Regions from separate parts of the Lachnospira sp. genome, predicted to be linked through region 1. Evidence: predicted binding sites of a transcription regulator. Region 1 holds the regulator's gene; each other region holds the start of a gene.

Region 1 (8,288 bases):
ACACTGGATTTCTCCTTATGTATCTCCATCAATCTACCAGTGTTACTTGCAATGCTAGGATCTGCGTACTCTTCGTCTAATTTTTTTATTTTTTCCTCTAATTCTTCGATTTTTGCCTCCACTTTTTTGAGTTCATTCTTAGCCTTTTTAAGACGATTTTGCTCTTCTCTTGAAAGTTTCCATTCTTCCTTAGAATTAGTGTTTGAATTACTAGTGGATGCAGTAACTGTCGCTTGTTTAGGGCTATCTAGAAGACTAGGGTCATTTTTTAAGGCCTCATCCACTGCGGCAGCTGTTAAAATGTCCTTCTTTTCTAGGTAATAATCGTAATTACCAATGTAATTAACGGTAGTTTTATTAGTAAGTTCCACGATTCTTGTAGCAGTAGTATTAATAAAATATCTATCATGAGAAACGTAGAGAACTGTTCCAGTGTAGCTATTTAGGGCATTTTCAAGAATCTCCTTAGATACAATGTCCAAATGGTTAGTAGGTTCATCAAGAATAAGTAGGTTAGCATTTGAAAGCATAAGCTTTGCAAGGGAAACTCGTCCTCTCTCACCACCAGATAAGTCACGAATATACTTAAATACGTCGTCTCCTGTAAAGAGGAAAGCAGCAAGGGTGTTACGAATCTTAGTGTTATTAAGGTCCGGATAAGCATCACTAATTTCCTCAAATAAAGTCTTATCAGGGTTAAGGACGTGGTGTTCCTGATCGTAATAACCAATTTCTACCTTTGAACCAAGCATGATTGTGCCTGAATCTGCCGGTATAAGGCCATTTATAAGACGAAGAATAGTAGTCTTACCAGTACCGTTGTTACCAATAAGTGCCACGCGCTCGCCTCTCTTAATTTCTAAATCTAAATTTTTAAATAAAGTCACGTCATCAAAAGACTTAGTTAGACCTTTAATTGTAAGTACGTCATTACCGCTTATAACCTGAGGCTCTAACTTAATCTTCATCTTGTCATCGATTTCTGTGGGTTTTTCTATAACCTCGATTTTATCAAGCATTTTCTCACGAGATTCCGCTCTCTTAATGGATTTCTCACGGTTAAACTGCTTAAGTTTAGTAATAACCGCCTCCTGATGCTTGATGTCACGCTGCTGATTTAGGTATTCCTTTAACTTCATGTTACGAAGGACCGCCTTCTTTGCTGCGTAATCTGTATAGTTTCCTGAAAATGTAGTCACAACTCCCTGGTCTATCTCAATAACCTTAGATACAATCTTATCAAGGAAATATCTATCATGAGAAACTAAAACTACAGCGCCGTTGTAGTTAAGTAAGTAGTTTTCAAGCCATGCAATAGACTCCATATCCAAGTGGTTAGTAGGCTCATCAAGTAAGATAATATCTGGACTTGAAAGAAGAATTTTACCAAGGGCAACTCTAGTTTTTTGACCACCGGATAGAGTATTTACATTAAGACTAAAGTCTTCTTCACTAAAACCTAAACCCTTTAAAACACCCACGATTTCTGACTTGTAGGCATAACCATTGGCCATTTCAAACTTCTGATTTAAGCTGTTATATTTATTAAGTAGGGCGTCAAGTTCCTCGCCCTTAGTGCTTCCCATTCTTGATTCAATGTCACGAAGCTCAGTTTCCATATCAATGACATACTGCTTAACCTCAAGCAATTCATCATAAATACTTTTACCCGAATTAAGTTCCTGCTGCTGAGCAAGGTAAGCAAGTGTCTTGCCCTTTGATAGAGTAACTAAACCACTATCAAGAGGCTCCTCGCCAACGATCATCTTAAGTAAAGTAGATTTACCAGCACCATTAATACCAATGATGGCAGCCTTTTCATGATCCTCTATATTAAAAGTACAGTCCTTTATAATCACATCTGTAGCAAAAGACTTGCTTAGATTGTTCACTGAAAGTATCATCTAAACCTCCAAAATATCCTAATAAAAAATTCTTATAATCGTTTATATTTACTTGACGATTATAAATAGAAAAAAGTAAAATTGCAATGTGTGCGCAATCTATGATTGCACTCTATTGTAAAAAAGGAAATTATTATGAAAAACATAATCTTAGATAAAATCGACAAATCCGAAGCCCTCCGCTACCTTGGTTATCGTAACACCAAGATAGACGACACACTTCTTGCTATGATTGATGAGTGCGAGGAAGAGGTTAGAAAGCTAGCAAGTCCTAGATATATCTACAAAGTCTTTGACTTTAGTGAAACTAGCGAGGGCATTACATTTTCAAATACAAACCTTACCCTAAAGGGTAATTCTATAAAAAATCACCTTGCAAACTGCGAAAAAGCTGTAGCCATGGCAGTTACCATAGGTGAGGGCATTGATAGAAACATAAGAATTCTATCTCACACAAATCTGGCTAAATCAGTGGTTTTTGATGCATTTTCAAGCGCCGCCATTGAGCAGGTTTGTAATAAAGTTGAGAATATTATTAGGGAAGAATTTAAGGAATATAAGATGACCTTTAGATTTGGCATAGGTTATGGCGACTTGCCTCTAAGTCATCAAAAAGATTTCGTGAAGGTTCTTGATGCCACAAAAAAGATAGGAATAACCGTTGGGAATTCCCACATGATGATTCCTACAAAGTCAGTAACCGCAATTATTGGCCTTAGTAAAGAGGAAATTAAAAAGGCTAATAGAAACTGCGCAGATTGCAATTTGATGGGAAATTGTAACATTTTAAAATCAGGAAATCACTGCTATTAAGCGGTATTCTTAAAACAAGTAATAAAGTAAATGTGTATTGTAATAAATGAGGAGTAAAAAAATGACTAAGAAGGAAAAGTTTAAGGAACTCTTAAAAAAGGACTATGTGCTACTTGATGGCGCCATGGGAACCATGCTTCAGGCAGCAGGCATGAAGGTGGGGGAAACACCGGAAATGCTTAATATCACTAATCCTGAATTAATAGAGTCAATTCATGAAAAATATTTTTTGGCCGGTTCAGATATTGTCTATGCCAATACATTTGGTGGAAATGAATATAAGCTCGAGGAGTGCGGCCATTCCGTGGAAGAACTTGTAACTGCAGGTATTAAGCTTGCAATTAAGGCAAGAGATAAGGTAAAGCCAGAGGGTTTAGTAGCCCTTGATTTAGGCCCAATTGGAATCCTACTTGAGCCCACAGGGGTGCTTTCCTTTGAGGCAGCTTATGACATGTATGCTAGATGCGTAAAGGCTGGTGCTGCAGCAGGGGCAGATTTGGTGGTATTTGAGACTATGACAGATTTGCTTGACCTTAAGGCAGCTGTGCTTGCAGCAAGGGAAAACTCAGATTTGCCAATTCTTACAACTATGACTTTTGAACAAAATTTACGTACCTTTACAGGTTGTAGCATTTCCGCTTTTGGCCTTACAATTTCAGGCCTTGATGTGGATGCCCTTGGAATTAACTGCTCTCTTGGTCCAAAGGAATTAGAGCCAGTTATTAAGGAACTTAGAAAATGGACTAACACTCCGCTAGTTTTAAAGCCTAATGCAGGCCTTCCAGACCCAAAGACAAACCTTTATAATGTCACAGCCAAGGATTTTGCCCTTCTTATGAAGGATTTAAGAAAGTATGGCATTAAGATTTATGGAGGTTGTTGCGGAACTAATCCTGAATTTATAGAAGAACTTAGTAAGATGTTTAAGGAAAATGGCAACATTAAGGCAGAGCCTGTTGAGGTTCCTGCAGCTATTTGTTCAGCCACTAAGACTTGCGTTGTAAATGAGCCAAGAGCCGTAGGTGAGCGAATTAACCCTACAGGTAAGAAGAAGTTCCAGCAGGCTCTTAAAGATAGAGATATGGACTACATTTTAGGTCAGGCTCTAGAGCAAACTAGCGCCGGTGCTGACATTTTAGATGTAAATGTAGGCGTGCCAGGTATTGATGAAGTGGAGATGATGGTGGACACAATTAAAGCCCTACAGTCAGTGGTTGATGTGCCTCTCCAGATTGATTCCACAGATCCTTTAGTTTTAGAGGCTGCCCTTCGAGTTTACAACGGTAGAGCCCTAGTAAACTCTGTTAATGGTGAAGAGGAGTCCTTAAAAAATATATTGCCAATCTGTAAGAAATACGGTGCAGCAGTAATTGGTCTAGCTCTTGATGAAGATGGAATTCCAAAGAAGGGCGAGGATAGAGTAAAGATTGCAAAAAAGATTTTAGATAGAGCCACAAGCATTGGAATTGATAAGAAGGATATTTACATTGATTGCCTTACCTTAACAGTTTCAGCAGAACAGGAAGGGGCAAGAGAAACGCTTAAAGCCCTACAAACAGTTAAGAATGAGCTAGGACTTAAGACAATTCTTGGTGTTTCTAATATTTCCTTTGGTTTGCCAAATCGTGTATTAGTTAATCACATTTTCTTAACCATGGCTCTTCAGGCAGGTTTAGATTTATGTATTATTAATCCAAACCTTCCTGAGATGATGGGAGCAATTAGAGCCTTTAAGGTACTTGCTTGCTTTGATGAGAACTCAGTAGATTATGTGGCAGCCTATGCAAATATGCCTCAAACTAAGATAGTTCCTGTATCAGAAGCAAAGACAGCAGGAAATAATCCAAGCGCAAACACTAATATTAACCTTCAGGAAAAGAAAGGAAATTACGAGCTTTCAGATTTAGCTTATGCTGTAAAGAAGGGCCTTAAAAGTGAAGGTGCAGCAGTAACAAGAGAGTTACTAACTAAGATGGATTCCATGGACATTGTAAATAAGTCCTTAATTCCAGCCCTTGATGAGATTGGCGTGGAATTTGAAAAAGGAACTCTATTCCTACCTCAGCTAATTATGGCAGCTTCAGTAGCATCAGAGGCCTTTGATGTAATTAAGGAAACCCTTAATAAAGATAGTGATGAGACAGTTTCAAAGGGAAAGATTGTCATTGCCACAGTTAAAGGCGATGTTCATGATATTGGAAAAAATATTGTTAAGGTATTACTTGAAAACTATGGCTATGAGGTTATTGATTTAGGTAAGGATGTGCCATACGAGGATGTTGTTAACGCTATTAGAGATAATGATGTTCACCTTTGCGGCCTATCAGCGCTTATGACTACAACTCTTGTTTCTATGAAGGAAACAATTCAGCTTATTCGTGAAAATAATCTTGATTGTAAGGTCATGGTAGGTGGTGCTGTACTGACCCCAGAATATGCAAAAGAAATAGATGCAGATTTTTATGCAGCCGATGCTAAGGAGTCTGTAGATATTGCTAAAAGAGTGCTCGGTTAAATTGTGATAAATGTATTTTGACATTTTTTTAACATTAGTATATAATGCAAGAAGCACAAATACATCGCAAGTTTAGCACTTGATGATTTATATAGAAGTAAGAATGGAGTAAGGATATGGAAGAGAAAGAAGAAAAGAAGATATCGGCGGTTGTTATTAGAAGACTGCCAAGGTATTATAGATATCTTGGTGAGCTGGTTGAGAATGATGTACAGCGCATTTCTTCTAAAGAATTAAGTGAGAAGATGAAAGTAACAGCTTCTCAGATTCGACAAGATCTTAATAATTTTGGTGGCTTTGGCCAGCAGGGATACGGTTATAATGTTAAGTATCTTTATGACAAGATTGGTAAGATTTTAGGCGTAGACGAACCACATAACATGATTGTAGTTGGTGCTGGTAATATTGGTCGCGCTATTTGTAATTATTCAGACTTTTCTAAGCGTGGATTTGTAATCAAGGGCTTATTTGATAATAACCCTGAAGTTGCTGGAAAAGAAGTTGCAGGAGTTAAGGTTTATAACTCTGAGGGAATTGCCCAGTTTATTAAGGACAACAATATTGAAATCGTAGCTCTTACACTACCTAAGGTAGCTGCTAAGGAAGTTGCTAATATCGTTGTTGAGGCGGGAATTAAGGCAATTTGGAACTTTGCACCAGTAGATTTAAATCTTCCAAAGGACGTTATTGTTGAGAACGTTCATTTATCAGAAAGTTTAATGAGACTTTCTTATGCAATAGCTAATCAAGAGAAACACTAAGAGCTATTAATTAAAGAGAAATTATTAAGAACCTAGAGCTAGGATAGGCTTTTAAAAGCCAAACCTATAATCTAGGTTCTTTTTATTTTATATTAATTTTCTTGTTTTCTTTTTTAGAATGTAAGATAATTAAAATATAAATAATCTTAGTTATTTTTGGGGGATATAAATGACAAATTTTTCGTATGAGAAGATCAAGGATTTAGAGGGAATTGCAGGAGTTCCCATCCTTACTTTAGATGAGAGATGGTACAAATTAATACCTGCAAAATATAAAACAGACGAGATTAAATACTGGGAAAAAGAAGTCAATGAATTATTAAAGCAACAAGGACAAGCTCACAATGATATAAAAGAGGTCAAAAAGATTAAAAATCAGCTAATCCAGGAAGTAGTTGAGGCCATGGAGGATGATGATAATAGTGAGGCCAAGAAAAAGAAGATGGAGCAAAATCAGCGTCTAATTCAAGAGGCAAAGGATAAGATTGCTAAACTTGAAGATGAGGCTTTAGATTTTCCAAAGGAGCTTGCCAATGCTAACAAGCACTTAATTGCGGAAACGCTAAAGGTGGTCTATGAAAGGCTTAATAACAACGCAGAGGATATTGAGCTTTTGTCTAAACTAATAGATCAAACAAGAATCAAGTTAAAGAAGAACATCGTTATAAGACAGGATAAGGAAGAGGCTAATGAGAAAATGTATACCTATATGCACGATATCTTTGGCCCGGACTTTAGTAACGAACTAGATAAGTTAAATGGCGACTTTAAAATAATGGGAGACAGGAAAAATGAAGATTGAACTAATTGATAGTAATCAGGCAGCAGCTATCGATAAATATACGATAGATATTTTAAAGGTCCCTTCTCTTTTGCTTATGGAAGAGGCAGCAAAAACAGCCTTTAATGAAATAATAAAGGACTTTAAGGAAAAGGATAAATTCTTTATTACTGCCGCTGCAGGAAATAATGGGGCAGATGCCCTAGCAGTAGCTAGAATGCTTTATTTGGCAGGTTACACGAATTTAGACATCCTTTTGCTTGGCAGTAAATTTACTAAGCAAAATGAGACACAGCAGGAAATGTTAAAGGCCCTAGGCCTTACAATCTATAAAGATTTAGAGGAAATCAAGAACTTAAATAAGGATTATGACTGCATTATTGATGGCCTCTTTGGAGTGGGCTTAAAAAGAGATATTGAGGGCAAATATAAGGAATTAATTGACTATATCAATTCTTTATCTGAGCCTAAGCCATATGTCATAGCTCTTGACCTTCCATCTGGTCTTGATGCCTCAACTTCCAAAATTTATGGGACTTGCATAAAAGCAGATAAGACCATTTGCTTTGGCTATGAGAAAATCGGCCTTTATTGTGGCAAGGGTCCAAGTTATGCAGGAGAGATAGTCTCTACACCTATTGGCCTTAATGATAGCCAGAAACTAAAGGAAATTGGTGGGGCAAAAGAAGTTCAAAGTCCGAAAGATGCCAAAACTTCGGCAGTAGATGCCCACACACTGGCAATCAACGAATTTAGCTGTCTTCAGACAATCGGCAATATCAAAGCGGTCTTTGGAAATATCCTTAAAGATAGGGATTCTGAATCAGAGGAAATTAGAAAGACACTAGATAGTAGAGTGAAAGCTGGCAATAAGGGCAGTTATGGCAAGGCCACAATTATTGCAGGCTCTAGTGGAATTGGCGGGGCGGTTATTCTTTCTGCTAAGACAGCGGCTAGAATGGGCCTTGGTATGGTAAAGGCTTTGACACATTTTTCTAATCGCGAAGCCCTACTTACAAGCCTTCCAGAGTGCCTAATTGATGTTTATGAAAATGAATGCCCTATAGATACTTTAAAAGCTGCCCTAGACTTTGCAGATATAGTGGTTTTAGGACCAGGTTTATCTATGAATGAGGCAGCAACAAAGCTTTGCAAGGACACCCTAGAACTAATTAATAAGCCAATAATAATTGATGCAGATGCCCTAAATATTATTGCTAGGGATAATTTATTTGATTGCTTAAGGGCAGCAGCTGACAGGCTAGAGGGCAGAATAGTCCTAACTCCACATTTAAAGGAGATGGAGAGACTAACAGGAATAGCTGTTAAAGACATTAAGGCTGACCCTGTTGGAGTGGCTATGGAATTTAGTAGCAAATATCATGTGATTTGTTGCCTAAAGGATGCAAAAACTGTAGTAACTGATGCTAAAAGAGCCTATATTAATCAGGCAGGTAATGATGGCATGGCAACAGCAGGTTCAGGAGATGTGTTAACAGGCGTTCTTGCTGGCA
Region 2 (8,288 bases), on a different contig from region 1:
TTTAAGAATGTAGAAATTATTGGCGATATGGTTACAATTAAGTCTAGAGCTAAGGATGCTGATTATGCAAATGTAGACGCTTTAGTAGAGGCAGTTGTAGCAGCTAAGAACTAAATTTTGTCAATTTTTGGTGGAGTTTATAAAATTAAATATAGCGAAAATGTAGATTATAAGCGAAATGAAATAGAGATTTGAGAAAAATTATCTTAAATCTCTATTTTTTGTTGACAAATTATCAAAGATTGCATACAATCTAATTGAAAGCAATTAAACAGGAAATACTTAAATCTGTTATTTACTAAAAAATATATGGTGACATCTACTAACTAACATTGTATAAAAGTTTATGTTATAATAGCTTTAAGTAGTTCGTGTCAATTAAAAGTTTAAATATGGAGGTTCAGTATGAGTTTTTATGATTATTCAGTAACAACACCAGATGGTACAGAGGTTTCTATGTCAGATTTCAAGGACAAGGTAGTTTTAGTTGTTAATACAGCAACAGGATGTGGATTCACACCACACTATAAGGATCTTGAAGCAATGTATGAGAAGTTCCACGAGCAGGGATTTGAAATTGTTGATGTTCCATGCAATCAGTTTGCAGGACAGACACCAGGTAATGATGAGGAAATTCATGAATTTTGCCAGTTAAAGTACAATACACAGTTCCCTCAGTACAAGAAGAGTGATGTTAATGGTGAAACTGCAATCCCATTATTTAAATATTTAAAGAGCCAGAAGGGCTTTGAAGGTTTTGGTAAAGGACCTAAGGCATTAGCAATGAGCGCTATGCTTAAGAAGATTGATAGTGATTATAAGAATAATTCAGAGATTAAGTGGAACTTTACTAAGTTTGTTGTAAATAGACAGGGTGAGGTTGTTGCTAGATTTGAACCAACAACTAAGATGTCAGAAGTTGAAAAGTGTGTTGCAAGTCTTATCTAGTTAGACTATAGTAGTTAATACATTTATAATACGATTAGGAAAAAGGAGGAAGCCATGAGATACGATGTAGCAATCATTGGAACAGGCCCAGGCGGTGTTTCTGCGGCCCTAACTCTTAAGAATAGAGGTAAGAATATAATCATGATTGGTAGTAAGCAGTCTGCTAAGGTTAGCAAGGCACATGCTATCATGAATTATCCAGGTTTACCTAATGTTACAGGAGCCCAGCTTGCAGATGCCTTTAGTAAGCACCTTGAACTAGCTGGAGTTGAAATTACAGAAGATAGAGTAAGTACAATATATGATATGGGTGATTTCTTCGGAATTCAGGGCGGTAACGAGATGTATGAAGCAAGTGCAGTTATTCTTGCAACAGGTGTAGTTACTGGTAAGGCAATTCCAGGTGAAGATGCACTTTTAGGTAATGGTGTAAGTTACTGTGCAACATGTGATGCCCCACTTTACAAGGGTAAGGATGTGGCAGTAATTGGCTATAGCAAGAAGGAAGAAGAAGAGGCTGCTTTCCTTTCAGAGGTTTGTGCTAACGTAACTTATATTCCAATGTATAAAGAAGAGTTAGATTTACCAGAATCTGTTAAGGTTGTAAATGTTAAGCCTACAGAAATTGTAAAAGAAGATACAAAGAGAATTATTAAGTCAGAGGGTGACGATATTGCAGTAGACTGCGTATTTGTTCTTAGAGATGCAATTTCTCCAGGACAGTTAGTACCAGGCCTTGAAACAGAAGGTGCTCACGTTGTTGTTAAGCGTGACATGTCTACTAATATTAAGGGATGCTTTGCTTGTGGAGATATTACAGGCTTACCTTACCAGTACGTTAAGTCAGCTGGTGAAGGAAATGTAGCAGCACTTTCAGCTGTAACATATTTAGCAACACTTCCAAAGCAGGCATAATAATTACGCTTCATCTTAAACTAGGCCTTAGGCCAAAAGCTTAGGGCCAACTCTAATTAAATACATATTTTTAGACGAGATGACTCCCGCCACTTTAAAGTGGTGGGGGTTATTTTATTGACTTTTATTAAGTTCTAAAATAAATATAAACTTTACCGTTCTAAAGTATTAAGACTCTATGACTTAAATCACACTTATTTATTATAAATTTTATTGAAATATAGGCCTTAAAGCTAGTGTTTATGGGAAACTCACCAGACGATGCTAATATTTACATAAGCTATTTAAAGTGTTAAAATTATATAAAATATCAGAGAGAATTGAAAAGGAGTATTATGAAGAGAAAGATAGTTTTATCTCTAATTTTATGTCTAGCAGTGACTTTTACTGCCTGTTTAGAGACAGAAAAAAAGAATAATAAGCAAGATATTAATATAACACAAAATCAGGAAGGCGTGACATTTACTGATTCCCTAGGTCGTGAGCTTACAGTTTCAAAGGCTGATAGAGTTGTTACCCTACTTGGAAGTTTTTGCGATGAGTGGATGGTAGCAGGCGGAAGCGTTGTTGGTACAGCTAGCGATACATTTACAAGTTATGACTTTGTCTTTGATGAATCAGTGGCTAATACAGGTAGTAATTTACATCCAGATGTGGAAAATATTATTAATTTAGAGCCAGATTTAGTAATTGCATCAAGCAAGTTAGATGGTCAGGTTGAAATTAAGGAAACGTTAGAGAATGCAGGTATAACAGTTGCCTATTTTAATGTAGATAATTTTGATGATTACTCAAAAACAATGGAGATTTTTACAACTATTACAAAAAGAGATGACTTATATAAGCAAAATGTAACAGATGTTAGTAATCAGATTGAAGCAGCTAAAAGTCAGATTGATGGCAGAAAGCCAAAGGTTTTATTTATACGAGCAGCCGCTTCTTCAGTTAAGGTTAAAACAAGTACTGGTACAGTTGGTGGCGAGATTTTAAAGGATTTGGATACAGTTAATATTGCAGATTCTAATAAGAGTTTAGAAGACTTAAGTATGGAGGCTATTTTACTTGAAGATCCAGATTATATCTTTGTTACAGTTCAGGGCAGTGATGTAGATAAGGCCCTAGAAAATGTAAATAAGCTTTTAATTAGTAATCCGGCATGGAATTCACTTACAGCTGTTAAGAATAATAACTATTATGTTTTAGATAAGATGTTATATAACTCTAAACCAAATGCAAAATGGGGCGAGGCTTACAAGAAACTAGCAGATATTATTTATCCTAAAAACTAAAAGGGAAAGGAATTGACTATGGCTTATTTTCCGTTTTTTGTGGATGTAACAAATCTACATGGACTTATAATTGGCGGTGGAAACATTGCTTTAGAAAAAGTGGAAAGGTTGTTAGCATTTGACGCAAAAATCACTTTAATAGCAGATAGAATATCTGATGAAATTAAAAAATATGCAGATAGAATGGAACTTATTGAAGAAAAGTATTATAAAGAAATCCTAGAAAAGGCGGATTACGTGGTAGCTGCCACAGATAATACTAAGCTTAATGAGATAGTATATAGTGATGCTAGGAAGTTAAATCTTCTTGTAAATGTGGTAGATGTGCCAGATATGTGTGATTTTATTTTTCCATCGGTTATGAAAAAGGGAAAGCTTGTTGTGGGGGTATCTACAAGTGGAGCTGGACCTCAGGTAGCCATAAGACTTAGAAAGAAAATAGAAGAATCAATTCCTAGTGATATTGAAGAAATTCTAGATCAATTAGCAGAGGCTAGAATAGTTGCTAAAGAAACAATGCCAGATTCAGGCAAAAGACGTAAGTACTTAATTGATTTAGCCAACGAATTATTAGATGGGACTGGACTATGATAAAAAATAATTTTTGTAAAAAAAGCATTCTTGTTTTTGTATTTATTTTACTAGTTATCTTTTCCATACTTGGATTAGTTTATGGCAGTGTAAACATTCCCTTAAAGGATCTTTTAAATGTTTTGTCTTTTAGGGATACAAGTTCTAAGATGGCTGTAATAATTTGGTCGGTGCGTTTACCAAGAGTGCTTGGAGGAATTCTTTGTGGCGCTGGTTTAGGAATAGCAGGGGTCATTCTACAAAGTGTAATGAACAATGCCCTAGCAAGTCCTAATACCATAGGTGTTAATTCAGGTGCAGGCTTTTTTGTAATGCTTTCTATGATAATTGCACCTAATAACTTATTTTTAAAACCGATGATGGCTTTTATTGGTGCATTTGTAACATCTCTTGTAATACTAACTTTGGCTTATATTGCAGAAAAGTCAAGAATTACTATTGTTTTGGCAGGTATTACAATTTCTAGCTTTTTATCAGCGGGTATGAGTGTAATAAAAGTTTTAGATTCAGATGTTAATGTAAATGCAACTAATTTCCTAGTAGGCTCTCTAGCTGGAGTTACAATGGATGCTCTTTTTTTACCTGCTATAGGAATTTCCATAGCGATTATAATTACAATTATTCTTTCTAAGGCTCTAAATATCTTAGCTTTAGGAGATGGTGTAGCTTACTCGGTTGGCCTTAGAGTAAACTTATTTAGAATGATTTTTGTAATTATTGCCAGTTTTCTAGCAGGCCTAGTTGTAAGTTTTGCAGGTTTAATAGGCTTTGTGGGCTTAATTGTGCCTCATATAGCTAGAAGCATTTTTGGAAATGATGCCAAAATTTTAGTTCCATCATCAATGCTTATTGCATCTTTACTTGTAGTAGTTGCTGACCTTTTGGGACGAGTTATATTTGCACCATATGAATTAGCAGTAGGAATTTTATTGTCCCTTGCAGGAGGCCCATTTTTCCTATATTTACTCATGAGAAAAGGAGGTAGAAGACTTAATGCTTAAGTTTTGTAATGTTAGTGTGGAAGTCTCAAAAACTCCAATCTTAAAGGATATTTCTGTTTCTTTTAAAGAGGGAAAGATTACAGCTATTATTGGACCTAATGGGTGTGGTAAAACTACTCTTTTACAGACTCTTAATGGTATGAGTAAGGTGACTTCAGGGAAAATACTTCTTAATGATGAAGATTTCTTGTTATTAGGCTTTAGACAAAGAGCGAAAAGGCTCTCATTTATGCCTCAGTTTAGGGATAATAACTTGAATATTTCAGTAAAGAAATTAGTGGAGCATGGTAGATTTTCTTATATGGGCTTTACAAGAAAAATGAGCAAAGAAGATAAGTCGGCCATTATGGGAGCCCTAGAATACACTAATCTTTTAGATTATAAAGACAAAATACTAAATGAATTATCAGGAGGTTTACAGCAGCGTGTCTTTTTAAGTATGCAGCTAGCTCAAAATAGCCCTTATATGGTTATGGACGAACCTATGAATTTCCTGGATTTTGCTAGTAAAAGAGATATCTATAGGCTTATTAGAGATCTTGCAAAAAAAGGAAAGACAGTGGTTATTGTAATGCATGATATAGGTCAGGCTCTTAAACTTGCTGATGAAATTGTTGTTATGAAAGATAGAAAAGTTGTGGCCTGCAATAGCCCTAAAGCCTGCATAGATTCAGGCGTTATAGAAGAAGTTTTTGATTGTAAGATAAAAAGTGTAGAAGTTGATGGAGAAACAGAATACTTAGTAATATAGTTAATATTAAATTCTAAAAAAGCTAATATTCGAAAGGATTAGATATTTAGTCTATGAACAGTAAGGTAAAATCAAGAAATGTCCTAAATAAGTTATCTAAAGAAAGTAGAGATAATCTTTTTAAATTGGGCAAGCTTATTAATAAGGACAAGGGCGAAGTGCTCTTTATTGAAAGAGATAAAATAGAGTATATGTACATAATCGTTGAGGGTTATGTTTCCCTATACAGAAATTCTAGATATGGGGATGAAAGAGTTATATTTATATGCACTGAAGGAGAAATTATTAACGAGGTATGCATGCAAGATGATAAAACATCAATTGCTGCTAAAACACTAAGTGAAGTAAGCTTACTTAAAATTTATGTTAAGGACTTAGATAAGTATTTTGCTAAGGACTATGAAGCCTTTAGAATTGTATATAATTCTCTAGCTCATAAACTAAGAAGATTGTATAGACAAACAGGTAATTCTAACGGAACTTTCCCAATTGAGAAAAGACTTGCAGCAAGATTGTGGAAACTTGCAAGAGACTATGGTAAAGATGTGGAAAGTGGAAGAAGAATAAGATTTGAAGTGACAGTAACACTTTTAGCTAATATGGTAGGGGCTAAAAGGGAAACTGTATCGAGAATAATTTCTAGATTAAAAAAAGAAAAAATAATAAAGCACGAAAAGGGTGTTCTTACTGTTTTAGATATGGATGGTTTAAAAACCATAGTATAAATTTACTAAAAATATGACGAATTTTGATTATTTTTTAACAAAAATGAATAGAGCGTGACATATATCACAGATTTTAAACCGGTTTTAATTGATAATTATTATCAAGTATGACCGGTTTTTAATTTACTTTTTGTTGAATTTTTATTTTTTTTTAAGAAAAAGGGACGGGGAAAACTTTGTTATTAAGATTGTTAAATAAAAAACAATCCGTAAATAAAATTCGCTTTTTGTAAAGGAAAGGAGATGTGTTATGGGTTATCAATTATCTAAAGAAAAGATGGAATCCATATTTAAGACATTACAGGAAACACATGATATTTATGCACCTGTAGTAAAAAAAGGAGACGGTACATTTTCAGAAGTAGACGTTGTTCGCTATGATAAGGTTACAAGTCTTGATGAAATTGAATGGAATAAAAAATCCGATTATTCATTTAAAGAGGCTTTATTATCAATTAACGAAACTCTTTTCTACTTTACAGAAGATGAAACTACTGTTCCAAAGGGACCAACTAAGGACCTATTAATTTTCCTTAGAGCATGTGATATGCATGCACTTAAAAGACTAGATCAGATTTACCTTGATAATAAATTTGGCGATTTCTATTACCAGAGAGTAAGAGCAAGAGCTAAGTTTTGCTTAATGGGTTGTGAGCACTCTTGCGATTCAGGTTACTGTGTTGCTATGGGAACTAATAAGGCTGACGACTACGATTTATATTTAAAGCTAGATGGAGACAAGGTTTTAGTAGATGCTAAGAATGAAGACTTTGTTGCTATCTTTAATGAAGAGAGCAAGTTAGATGTTACACCTGACTATGTAACAGAAAACAAGCAGAAGGTTTCAATTCCTAAGAATCTTTCAAAGGCTACTAAGGATAATCCTATTTGGGAAGAATATGGTTCTAGATGTATTGGTTGTGGAAGATGTAATTTCGTCTGTCCAACATGTACATGCTTTACAATGCAGGATATCTTCTATAAGGATAATCCTAAGGTTGGTGAAAGAAGAAGAGTTTGGGCATCATGTCAGATTGATGGCTATTCACAGATTGCTGGTGGTTTCGAATTTAGAAAGAGCCAGGCTGACCGTATAAGATTTAAGGTTATGCATAAGCATTACGATTTTGAAAAGAGATTTGGCTACTCAATGTGTGTAGGTTGTGGTAGATGTGATGACGTCTGTCCTGAATACATTTCACATGCAGCAATTCTTAATAGATTAGCAAAGGAGGAAGGTTAATATGAAAAACGAATACGTTCCATTTCCTTCTGAGATAAAAGAAGTAATTAAACATACTAATTTAGAATATACTTTCCGTATGGAATTTGATGGTGATGTTAAGCCAGGACAGTTCTTTGAAATTTCAATTCCAAAGTATGGTGAAGCTCCAATTTCAGTAAGTGGTATTGCTGATGGCTTAGTAGATTTTACAATTAGAAGAGTTGGTAAGGTTACTGATGAAGTTTTTGAAAACTATGTTGGTGATAAGTTACTTATTCGTGGACCATATGGTAACGGTTTTGATATTGAAAACTTTAAGGGTAAGGAAGTCGTAATTATTGGTGGTGGTACTGGTGTATCTCCAATGAGAGGTGTTATTCAGCATTTTGCAGCTAATCCTAAAGATGCAGTTTCAACAACACTTATTGCAGGTTTTAAGAGCCCTGAAGATGTTTTATTTAAGGCAGATTTTGAAGAATGGGCTAAGACAATTAATGTAATTAAGACTGTAGATGCAGCACCAGAGGGCTATGAAGGTCCTGTGGGAATGGTTACTAAATATATTCCAGACCTTAAGTTTGAAGATTCTAAGAATGCAGTATTTATCTGTGTTGGACCTCCAATTATGATTAAGTTTACAATCCAGGAAATTAAAAAGCTTGGTATAGAAGATGAGCAGATTTGGACTTCATATGAAAGAAAGATGTGCTGTGGTGTTGGTAAATGTGGTCACTGTAAGATGGATGACAAGTATGTCTGCTTAGATGGACCAGTATTTAATTACACTGAAGCTAAGGAATTATTTGATTAAGGAGGTTTCTATGAGTCTTGATATAAATACAA
Region 3 (8,288 bases), on a different contig from region 1:
TTCTAATAAGCTTTCTAGTACTTTGAAAAATGTAAAAGAGGCCAGTGCTAGCGTATCAGACGGTGCAGCAAATCTTCAGGATGTATCTGTTAACTTATCGGAAGGTACTTCAAGCCAGGCAGCAGCTGTAGAAGAGCTTACAGCCTCTGTTGAACTTGTTACAGAACAGACGGAACTTCTTGCAAAGGATGCAGTTGAATCTATGAAGTCAGCAAGCATTGTTGTAAAGGATGTAGAGACTGGTACAGAAAAGATGAGTGGCGTTACAAAGGCTATGGAGCGAATTACAATTGCTTCTAGTGAAATTGAGAAGATCACAAGTACTATTGAAAGTATTGCTTCTCAGACAGCCCTTTTATCATTAAATGCTAGTATTGAGGCAGCTCGTGCAGGTGAGGCTGGACGTGGCTTTGCAGTTGTAGCTCAAGAAATTAGTGAACTTGCTAATGAAAGTTCTACAGCAGCAAAGAATACTCACAAGCTTATTGATGATACAATGAATGAAATTAAGACAGGTAATGCAGCGGTTGAGGAGACTACTCTTGCCTTAAAGAAGGTACAGGAGTCTGTATCTGCAGTTGCTGAAATGATGAAGGCTTCTAAGGATAGAGCTAATGCGCAGGCATCAAGCATGAAGGAAATCAACATTGGTATCGAGCAGATTTCTAGTGTTGTAAATGTAAATTCTGCCACAGCTGTACAGGCTAGCCAGGTTTCTGGTGACCTATCAGCTCAGTCACAGGGCTTAAATGCTCTGATTGACGAATTTAATATTCGATAACTTGAGTCTTTTTTATAAAAAGGCGATGCATGGATATAAGTGTAAATAATGGAGATAAACTTAGTCTGTGCGTCGCCTTTTACCTATTTAGAAACATTTTCAATAGACTAATTAGTTAATATAGGCCAAACTAAACACAAAATTTTCATCATAAGAAATCTTTTAGTATAGAAAATAGTTTGATATAATAAATATGTGCTAAAACTATATTTTGGAGAAACAAAGATATGCTAGATGAAAATGAAATTATGCCCTTTAATTTTTTTGCCTATGGTGGAAAATATAGTGGGCAGCATGGAGGCATGCGTTATCTCATTGAAAGAGATGGCGAAAAGCCAGATTTTATCTTAAGAGGTAATGTTTGGCAGGGACCTTATGCCTCATGTAGTGTTCCTAAAGAAAAGATAAGTTCTAAGGAGTTTGACTATAGCGAAGAGGGTCGTCTAGAACTTATAAATTGGTTGAAAGATCAGTACGATGCAAGGTTAGAAGAGTGGGATAGTGCTCCTTCTATACTAGAAACAGAGCCTTATAAACATTAGTTAAAGTTTGATTTATTCTGATTAAATATAATCTTATTTGAATAAAATGCTTGATGTTACTAGTGTTTTTAAGTTATTATTGTTTAGGACTAAGAAAAGAAAGGATTTAGTGTGAAGGAATAAGATATGGAAGTTATTTCTATTGTGCTTTCATTGCTTCTTGGCGTTGCATTATTTTTATATGGAATGTCAGTCATGGGCGATGGCTTAAAGCGTGTGGCGGGTAATAAGTTAGAAACTACCCTTTATAAGTTAACAAATACTCCAATTAAGGGAGTTTTATTAGGCGCTGTTGTAACAGCGGTAATTCAGTCATCATCAGCAACATCAGTTATGGTTGTTGGTTTTGTAAATTCAGGAATGATGAAGGTAGCTCAGGGTATTGGTATTATCATGGGTGCTAATATAGGAACAAGTATTACAGGTTGGATACTTTGTTTGTCATATATCGATGGAGTAAGCGGTATTGCTTCACTTCTTTCAACAGCAACTATTTCAGCTATCGTAGCTATTATAGGCATTATCTTTAAGACATTTGTTAAGAAGAATACTTATAAAAATGTTGGCGATATCATGCTTGGTTTCGCAATCCTTATGGTTGGTATGCAGACAATGAGTTCTGCCGTATCTCCACTTAAATCAAGCCCAGCTTTTGTAAGCTTACTTACAATGTTTAAAAACCCAGCTCTTGGTATTTTAGTTGGTATTGTATTTACTGCTATTTTACAGAGTGCTTCGGCTTCAGTAGGTATCTTACAGGCGCTTTCAGTAACAGGTGGCATTACATTTGCAGCAGCATTCCCAATTACAATGGGTATTGGTGTTGGTGCCGCAGCTCCAGTTTTACTTTCAAGTATTGGAAGTAGCAAGAATGGTAAGAGAGTAGCCCTTGTTTACTTAATTAACGACTTATTTGGTATGATTTTTTGGTCGATTGTTGTTTACTCAATTAATTTTGTAATTGGTGGATTCCCATTTATGGATATGGCTATGAGACCAGTGACAATTGCTATGCTTAATACAATATTTAGAGTAGCAACAGTTGTTATGTTATTCCCATTCATTAAGTACATTGATAAGTTAGTTCATCGTCTTATTAAGGATAATCCAGAAGATGCAGATGATTCGGCTGACTTTGAATTACTTGAAGAAAGATTCTTAGCATACCCTGATTTAGCTATTAATCAGTCACATGAAGCTATTAATGGTATGGCAAGAAAGTCAAGAAAGAATATTTTAAGAGCAGTTGAGCTTATGAACAACTACTCTGATGAAAGATATAAGGTTATTCAGGAAAAGGAAAATGTAATTGATAAATACGAAGATAAGTTAGGTAACTATCTTATGAAGTTAACAGGTACATCTCTTTCTCCTGCACAGACAAAGCAGGTAACTAAGTTCTTACATACTATCGGTGATTTTGAAAGATTAGGTGATCATGCTGTTAACCTTTCAAAGGTAGCCTTAGAACTTCACGAGAAGAAGACAAGCTTTTCTGACTATGCTGAGTATGAAGTTAGTGTATTACGTGCAGCGGTTCTTGAAATCGTTGAAATTACAGAGACAGCCTTTACAAATGACGATGTATTACTTGCAAGAAGAGTAGAGCCTTTAAGAGAACACATTACAATTCTATGTAATGAGTTAAAGACTCGACACATTGTTAGATTAAGTAAGGGTATTTGTACTTATAACCAGGGATTTGCCTTTAACGATTTATTAACTAACATGGAAAGAATTGGTGCTCACTGTTCTAATATAGCAGTTGCTATGATTGAGATCGAAGATTCAGAAATCGCATCTCATAGCTATTTAAAGAGCGTCAAGGAATTAAAGGATGACGAATACATGCTTATCTTTGATGAATACACAAGAAAGTATGATGTTAACAAAAAAGAGAATGACTTAAGAGAAAGAATTGATACAACAAGAGCTTAATTCTTTACACTAAAGTTATAATAACAAATAAAAATTTTTAAAGCCCTTTCTAGAAAGTGAAATTCCTAGAAAGGGCTATTTTACTGCTTGTTTAGTAACTATTCTAAATGTCATACCTACTAAAATTAAAGAAAATTATAAAAATAGGGCAAAAGTACTATTGCAAGTATATATATATTTGCTATAATAAAGTTACATTAAGTAGTGAACAACTTAATATACAGTTTTTAATAGTGATTGCGGCACTATTAATTACAGTGGAAAAAGCACAACCTCCTCCCGGTTGTGCTTTTTTGGCGTTAAAATATCAAACTTATAATTGCCATATGATGTCATAAAGGCTATTATAAAAGTATAAATATAAAGAGAAGGAAAAATTAATATGATAAGTTTTGATAGCCACCTACATACTAGATTTAGCTCAGATTCAGAGGCAGACCCAAGAGCCTATATTAAGTTAGCAAAAGAAAAGGGCATGAAGGGCATTTGCTTTACAGATCACAATGACTATGACTTTCCACTTGAGGATGGAAAAGTGGTTTTTGATTTGGATTTTAAGGCATATTTAGACTATATGCTAAAGCTTAAGGAGGAGTTTAGAGGTTCCTTTGATATAAGAGTTGGAGTTGAGCAGGGACTTATGAAATCAGTGGCTAGCCGTGTGGATTCATATGATCCTGAGAATAAGCTAGATTTTATTATTGGCTCATCTCATTTGGTGGAAGGAGAAGATCCTTACTATCCAAGTTACTGGGAAGGCAGGGCAGTAAAGGATACTATTATAAAGTATTATGAGAGTATTATGGAAAATATAAAAACTTGCCACAACTTCGATATTTACGGTCATTTAGACTATATAATTCGATATGCCCCAGAAAAGGATGTAAATTATAACTGGAAAGATTATTATGACTATTTTTGTGAGATTTTAAAGTCATTAATTTATCAGGGTAAGGGAATTGAGGTTAATACAGCGGGCCTTAAATATGGTCTTAAAAATCCTAATCCTGATATTAATATAGTGAAATTGTATAAAGAACTAGGAGGTGAGATAATTACCGTAGGTTCTGATTCTCATAGTGTTGATTATTTAGGATATGAATTTGATCGAGTTTATAATATGCTAAAAGAATTAGGATTTAAATATTATTCCGTTTTTAAGGATAGAAAAGCGGAATTTTATGAAATTTAGTAAGATGATTATTTTTGTTGTAGTTTGAGTTTTTAGAAGGTTAAAAAATTGGCATTGGGCAAAATTTCCTATATGTTTTTAACAAAAAGAAACTAATAACCTTATTTTAGTACTCTAAAATATGTATAAAGCATACTGTATACAAGGGTTTTTTAGCAATTTAAACAAGGTTTAAATTAAATATTAGTTGTTTGTTGCTAAATTTTTAGAATTGTGAAAATTAAAACGACAACCACTTGATATTTAAACAAAATTTATGTAAAATAACTAATAGTTGATTTTTTAACAAACTAAAATTCAATGTAAAATCACTTTTAGGAGGATTCAATTTATGTCAGTAAAAGTAGCTATTAACGGATTTGGCCGTATCGGTAGACTTGCATTCAGACAGATGTTCGGTGCAGAAGGATACGAAGTAGTAGCAATCAACGATTTAACAACACCTTCAATGCTTGCTCACCTTTTAAAGTATGATACTTCACAGGGTAGATATGTAGAGCTTGGTCATGAAGATGACGTAACAGCTGATGATGAGGCTGGTACAATTACAGTAAAGGGTAAGACAATTAAGATCTACAAGGAACCAGATGCTAACAACTGCCCATGGGGAGAAATTGGTGTAGATGTAGTTCTTGAGTGTTCAGGTTTCTATACATCAAAGGCTAAGGCACAGGCTCATATCAATGCTGGTGCTAAGAAGGTTGTAATTTCAGCTCCAGCTGGTAATGACCTTCCTACAATCGTTTACAATGTAAACCATGAAACATTAACAAAGGATGATAAGATTATTTCAGCAGCTTCTTGTACAACAAACTGCTTAGCTCCTATGGCTGATGCTCTTAACAAGTTTGCTCCAATTCAGTCTGGTATCATGACAACAATTCATGCTTACACAGGTGATCAGATGATCCTTGATGGTCCTCAGAGAAAGGGTGACTTAAGAAGATCTAGAGCAGGTGCTGCTAATATCGTTCCTAACTCAACAGGTGCTGCTAAGGCAATCGGTTTAGTTATTCCAGAACTTAACGGTAAGTTAATCGGAGCTGCTCAGAGAGTTCCTACACCTACAGGTTCTACAACAATCCTTATCGCTGTAGTTAAGTCTGATAAGGAAGTAACAGTTGATTCTATCAATGCTGCTATGAAGGCTGCTGCAACAGAATCATTCGGTTACAATACAGAATTAATCGTATCTAGCGATATCGTTGGTATGAGATTTGGTTCATTATTCGATGCTACACAGACAATGGTATCTAAGATTGATGACACAACATACCAGGTACAGGTTGTTTCTTGGTATGATAATGAAAATTCATACACAAGCCAGATGGTTAGAACAATCAAGTACTTCGCTGAATTAGGTTAATTTAGAATTAGGTTAATTAGAATAAGTAATCAATAATTTTATTGATTTATAGTTGTAAAAATTAAAACCGGAGAATTCTATTAATAGCGTTCTCCGGTTTTTTTAAAAAAGATGTAATTGGGATATAGACCATCAAACATCAAGGTTTGGGTGTTAATTGGTCTGTAGCTCAATTACAGAATCATTTTCTATAATGGAGGAAAATAATATGCTAAATAAGAAGTCTGTTGATGATATCAACGTTAAGGGTAAGAGAGTTTTAGTAAGATGTGATTTTAATGTACCATTAGATGGGGATAAGATTACTGATGAGACACGTCTTGTAGCTGCTCTTCCAACAATCAAGAAGTTAGTTTCAGATGGTGGTAAGGTTATTCTTTGCTCACACTTAGGTAAGCCAAAGGGACCAGATGCTGCATTTTCTTTAGCACCAGTTGCTAAGAGATTAACAGAATTACTTGGTAAAGAAGTAAAGTTTGCTGCTGATGATACTGTAGTTGGCGATAATGCTAAGGCTGCTGTTGAAGCAATGAACGATGGCGATATCATTTTACTTGAGAATACAAGATTTAGAGCAGAAGAAACAAAGAATGGTGAAGCTTTCTCTAAGGACTTAGCTTCAATTGCTGATGTATTTGTTAATGATGCTTTCGGTACAGCTCATAGAGCTCATTGCTCAAATGTTGGTGTTACACAGTTTGTTGATACAGCTGTTGTTGGTTACCTTATGCAGAAGGAAATTGACTTCCTTGGTAATGCTGTAAATAATCCAGTTAGACCTTTCGTAGCTATCTTAGGTGGTTCAAAGGTATCATCAAAGATTCCAGTTATTAATAACCTTCTTGATAAGGTTGATACTCTTATCATCGGTGGTGGTATGTCATATACTTTCCAGAAGGCTAAGGGTGGCTCAGTTGGTAAGTCATTAGTAGAAGATGATTATCTTGATTATGCTAAGGAAATGATGGCTAAGGCTGAAGCTAAGGGCGTTAAGTTATTAATTCCTATCGATACAGTAACAACTAAGGAATTTGCTAATGATACTCCTTCAAAGATTGTTGAAGCTGGACATCAGGAAGCAGACGATATGGGTATGGATATTGGACCAAAGACTTGCGAATTATACAAGGATGCTCTTAAGGATGCTAAGACAGTTGTTTGGAATGGACCTATGGGTGTATTCGAATTCGATAACTTTGCAAAGGGTACTGTAGCTGTTGCTGAAGCTCTTGCAAACTTAAAGGATGCAACAACAATCATCGGTGGTGGTGATTCAGCTGCTGCTGTTAATAATTTAGGATTTGGTGACAAGATGACTCACATCTCAACAGGTGGTGGAGCTTCTCTTGAATTCCTTGAAGGTAAGGAATTACCAGGTGTAGTTGCTGCTAACGATAAGTAAGATATAAGATTTACTGCATAAATTATAAATATAAGGCCATAGTGGCTACATATGTGACCACTATGGTTTTTATTTAAATAGTATCGTTAAAATAATCACAAAGACTGATAAAATTATAACATTAAGATGCGAATGGAATAGATAGAAGTATAGTGCGTGAAATAAAACCTTGTTATTAAGATAATAATTTGAGATAATTAAGTTAGTTTAAATTAACAAGGGGGAATTTGAAGTGTTATATGAAGATAAAATTTTGATAGGTAAAGCCAATGATAAAGAGGTTTACATTTTTCCTGAAATGGCTAATAGACATGGTCTAATAGCAGGAGCTACAGGAACAGGAAAGACAGTAACCCTAAAGGTGCTTGCCGAATCTTTCAGTGAACTTGGTGTTCCGGTGTTTTTAGCGGATGCCAAAGGGGATTTGGCAGGGTTATCATATCTTGGTGAAATGTCAGATAATATCAAGAATAGAGTAGATAAATTGGGACTTGAGAAATATGGTTTTTGCTTAGATTCTTTTCCAGTTACTTTTTGGGATGTCTATCAAGAGAAGGGCATACCACTAAGAACTACGGTTTCGGAAATGGGTCCTATGCTACTTTCAAGAATATTAGAGTTAAACAACCTGCAGTCAGACATTTTAAATATAGTCTTTAAGATTGCAGATGACGAGAAACTTTTGCTTATAGATTGTAAAGATCTAAAGGCTATGCTTTTACATATAGCTGATAATGCGGACAAATACTCCCTTAGCTATGGTAATATGTCTAAGCAGAGTATTGCAGCTATAATAAGAGCTATTGTTTCTTTAGAGGCTAGCGGCGGTGAGACATTTTTTGCTGAGCCTGCAATTGATATTAATGACTGGTTTTCCCAGGATGAAAATGGAAAAGGTTGGATTCAAGTATTAGACTGTCAGAAGTTAATGCTAAATCCAAAGCTTTATGCGACTTTTCTTTTATGGTTGATTAGCGAAATATATGAAAGTCTGCCTGAGGCAGGAGATTTAGACAAGCCTAAGATGGTTTTCTTCTTTGATGAGGCGCATATGCTTTTTGATGATG

What was found. Region 1 encodes Rex, which represses fermentation and respiration genes when NADH is low (regulators of the CRP and FNR family bind a similar motif). Its sites were predicted from a motif close to ATTGTTAANTANTTAACAAT; they were not measured.
Region 2: a site for Rex is predicted at 6,408-6,427, ahead of asrA (anaerobic sulfite reductase subunit AsrA). Genes of this name have one in related genera too.
Region 3: a site for Rex is predicted at 4,724-4,743, ahead of gap (type I glyceraldehyde-3-phosphate dehydrogenase). Genes of this name have one in related genera too.

What each region holds. Positions count from the first base shown of each region.
Region 1 is NZ_JAEEVD010000007.1:29,740-38,027, reverse strand. It holds gene QVA17_RS03505 (ABC-F family ATP-binding cassette domain-containing protein) at 1-1,904, opposite strand, end outside; gene QVA17_RS03500 (vitamin B12 dependent-methionine synthase activation domain-containing protein) at 2,040-2,717, shown strand; gene QVA17_RS03495 (homocysteine S-methyltransferase family protein) at 2,779-5,232, shown strand; gene QVA17_RS03490 (redox-sensing transcriptional repressor Rex) at 5,349-5,993, shown strand; gene QVA17_RS03485 (hypothetical protein) at 6,163-6,795, shown strand; gene QVA17_RS03480 (NAD(P)H-hydrate dehydratase) at 6,785-8,288, shown strand, end outside.
Region 2 is NZ_JAEEVD010000022.1:25,823-34,110, forward strand. It holds gene QVA17_RS06965 (FprA family A-type flavoprotein) at 1-114, shown strand, start outside; gene QVA17_RS06970 (glutathione peroxidase) at 406-948, shown strand; gene QVA17_RS06975 (NAD(P)/FAD-dependent oxidoreductase) at 1,003-1,863, shown strand; gene QVA17_RS06980 (ABC transporter substrate-binding protein) at 2,199-3,152, shown strand; gene QVA17_RS06985 (precorrin-2 dehydrogenase/sirohydrochlorin ferrochelatase family protein) at 3,171-3,743, shown strand; gene QVA17_RS06990 (FecCD family ABC transporter permease) at 3,740-4,744, shown strand; gene QVA17_RS06995 (ABC transporter ATP-binding protein) at 4,737-5,495, shown strand; gene QVA17_RS07000 (Crp/Fnr family transcriptional regulator) at 5,549-6,220, shown strand; gene asrA (anaerobic sulfite reductase subunit AsrA) at 6,471-7,463, shown strand; gene asrB (anaerobic sulfite reductase subunit AsrB) at 7,465-8,256, shown strand; gene asrC (sulfite reductase subunit C) at 8,267-8,288, shown strand, end outside.
Region 3 is NZ_JAEEVD010000009.1:16,457-24,744, forward strand. It holds gene QVA17_RS04030 (methyl-accepting chemotaxis protein) at 1-781, shown strand, start outside; gene QVA17_RS04035 (hypothetical protein) at 1,009-1,323, shown strand; gene QVA17_RS04040 (Na/Pi cotransporter family protein) at 1,450-3,261, shown strand; gene QVA17_RS04045 (histidinol-phosphatase HisJ family protein) at 3,644-4,453, shown strand; gene gap (type I glyceraldehyde-3-phosphate dehydrogenase) at 4,785-5,819, shown strand; gene QVA17_RS04055 (phosphoglycerate kinase) at 6,028-7,221, shown strand; gene QVA17_RS04060 (helicase HerA-like domain-containing protein) at 7,454-8,288, shown strand, end outside.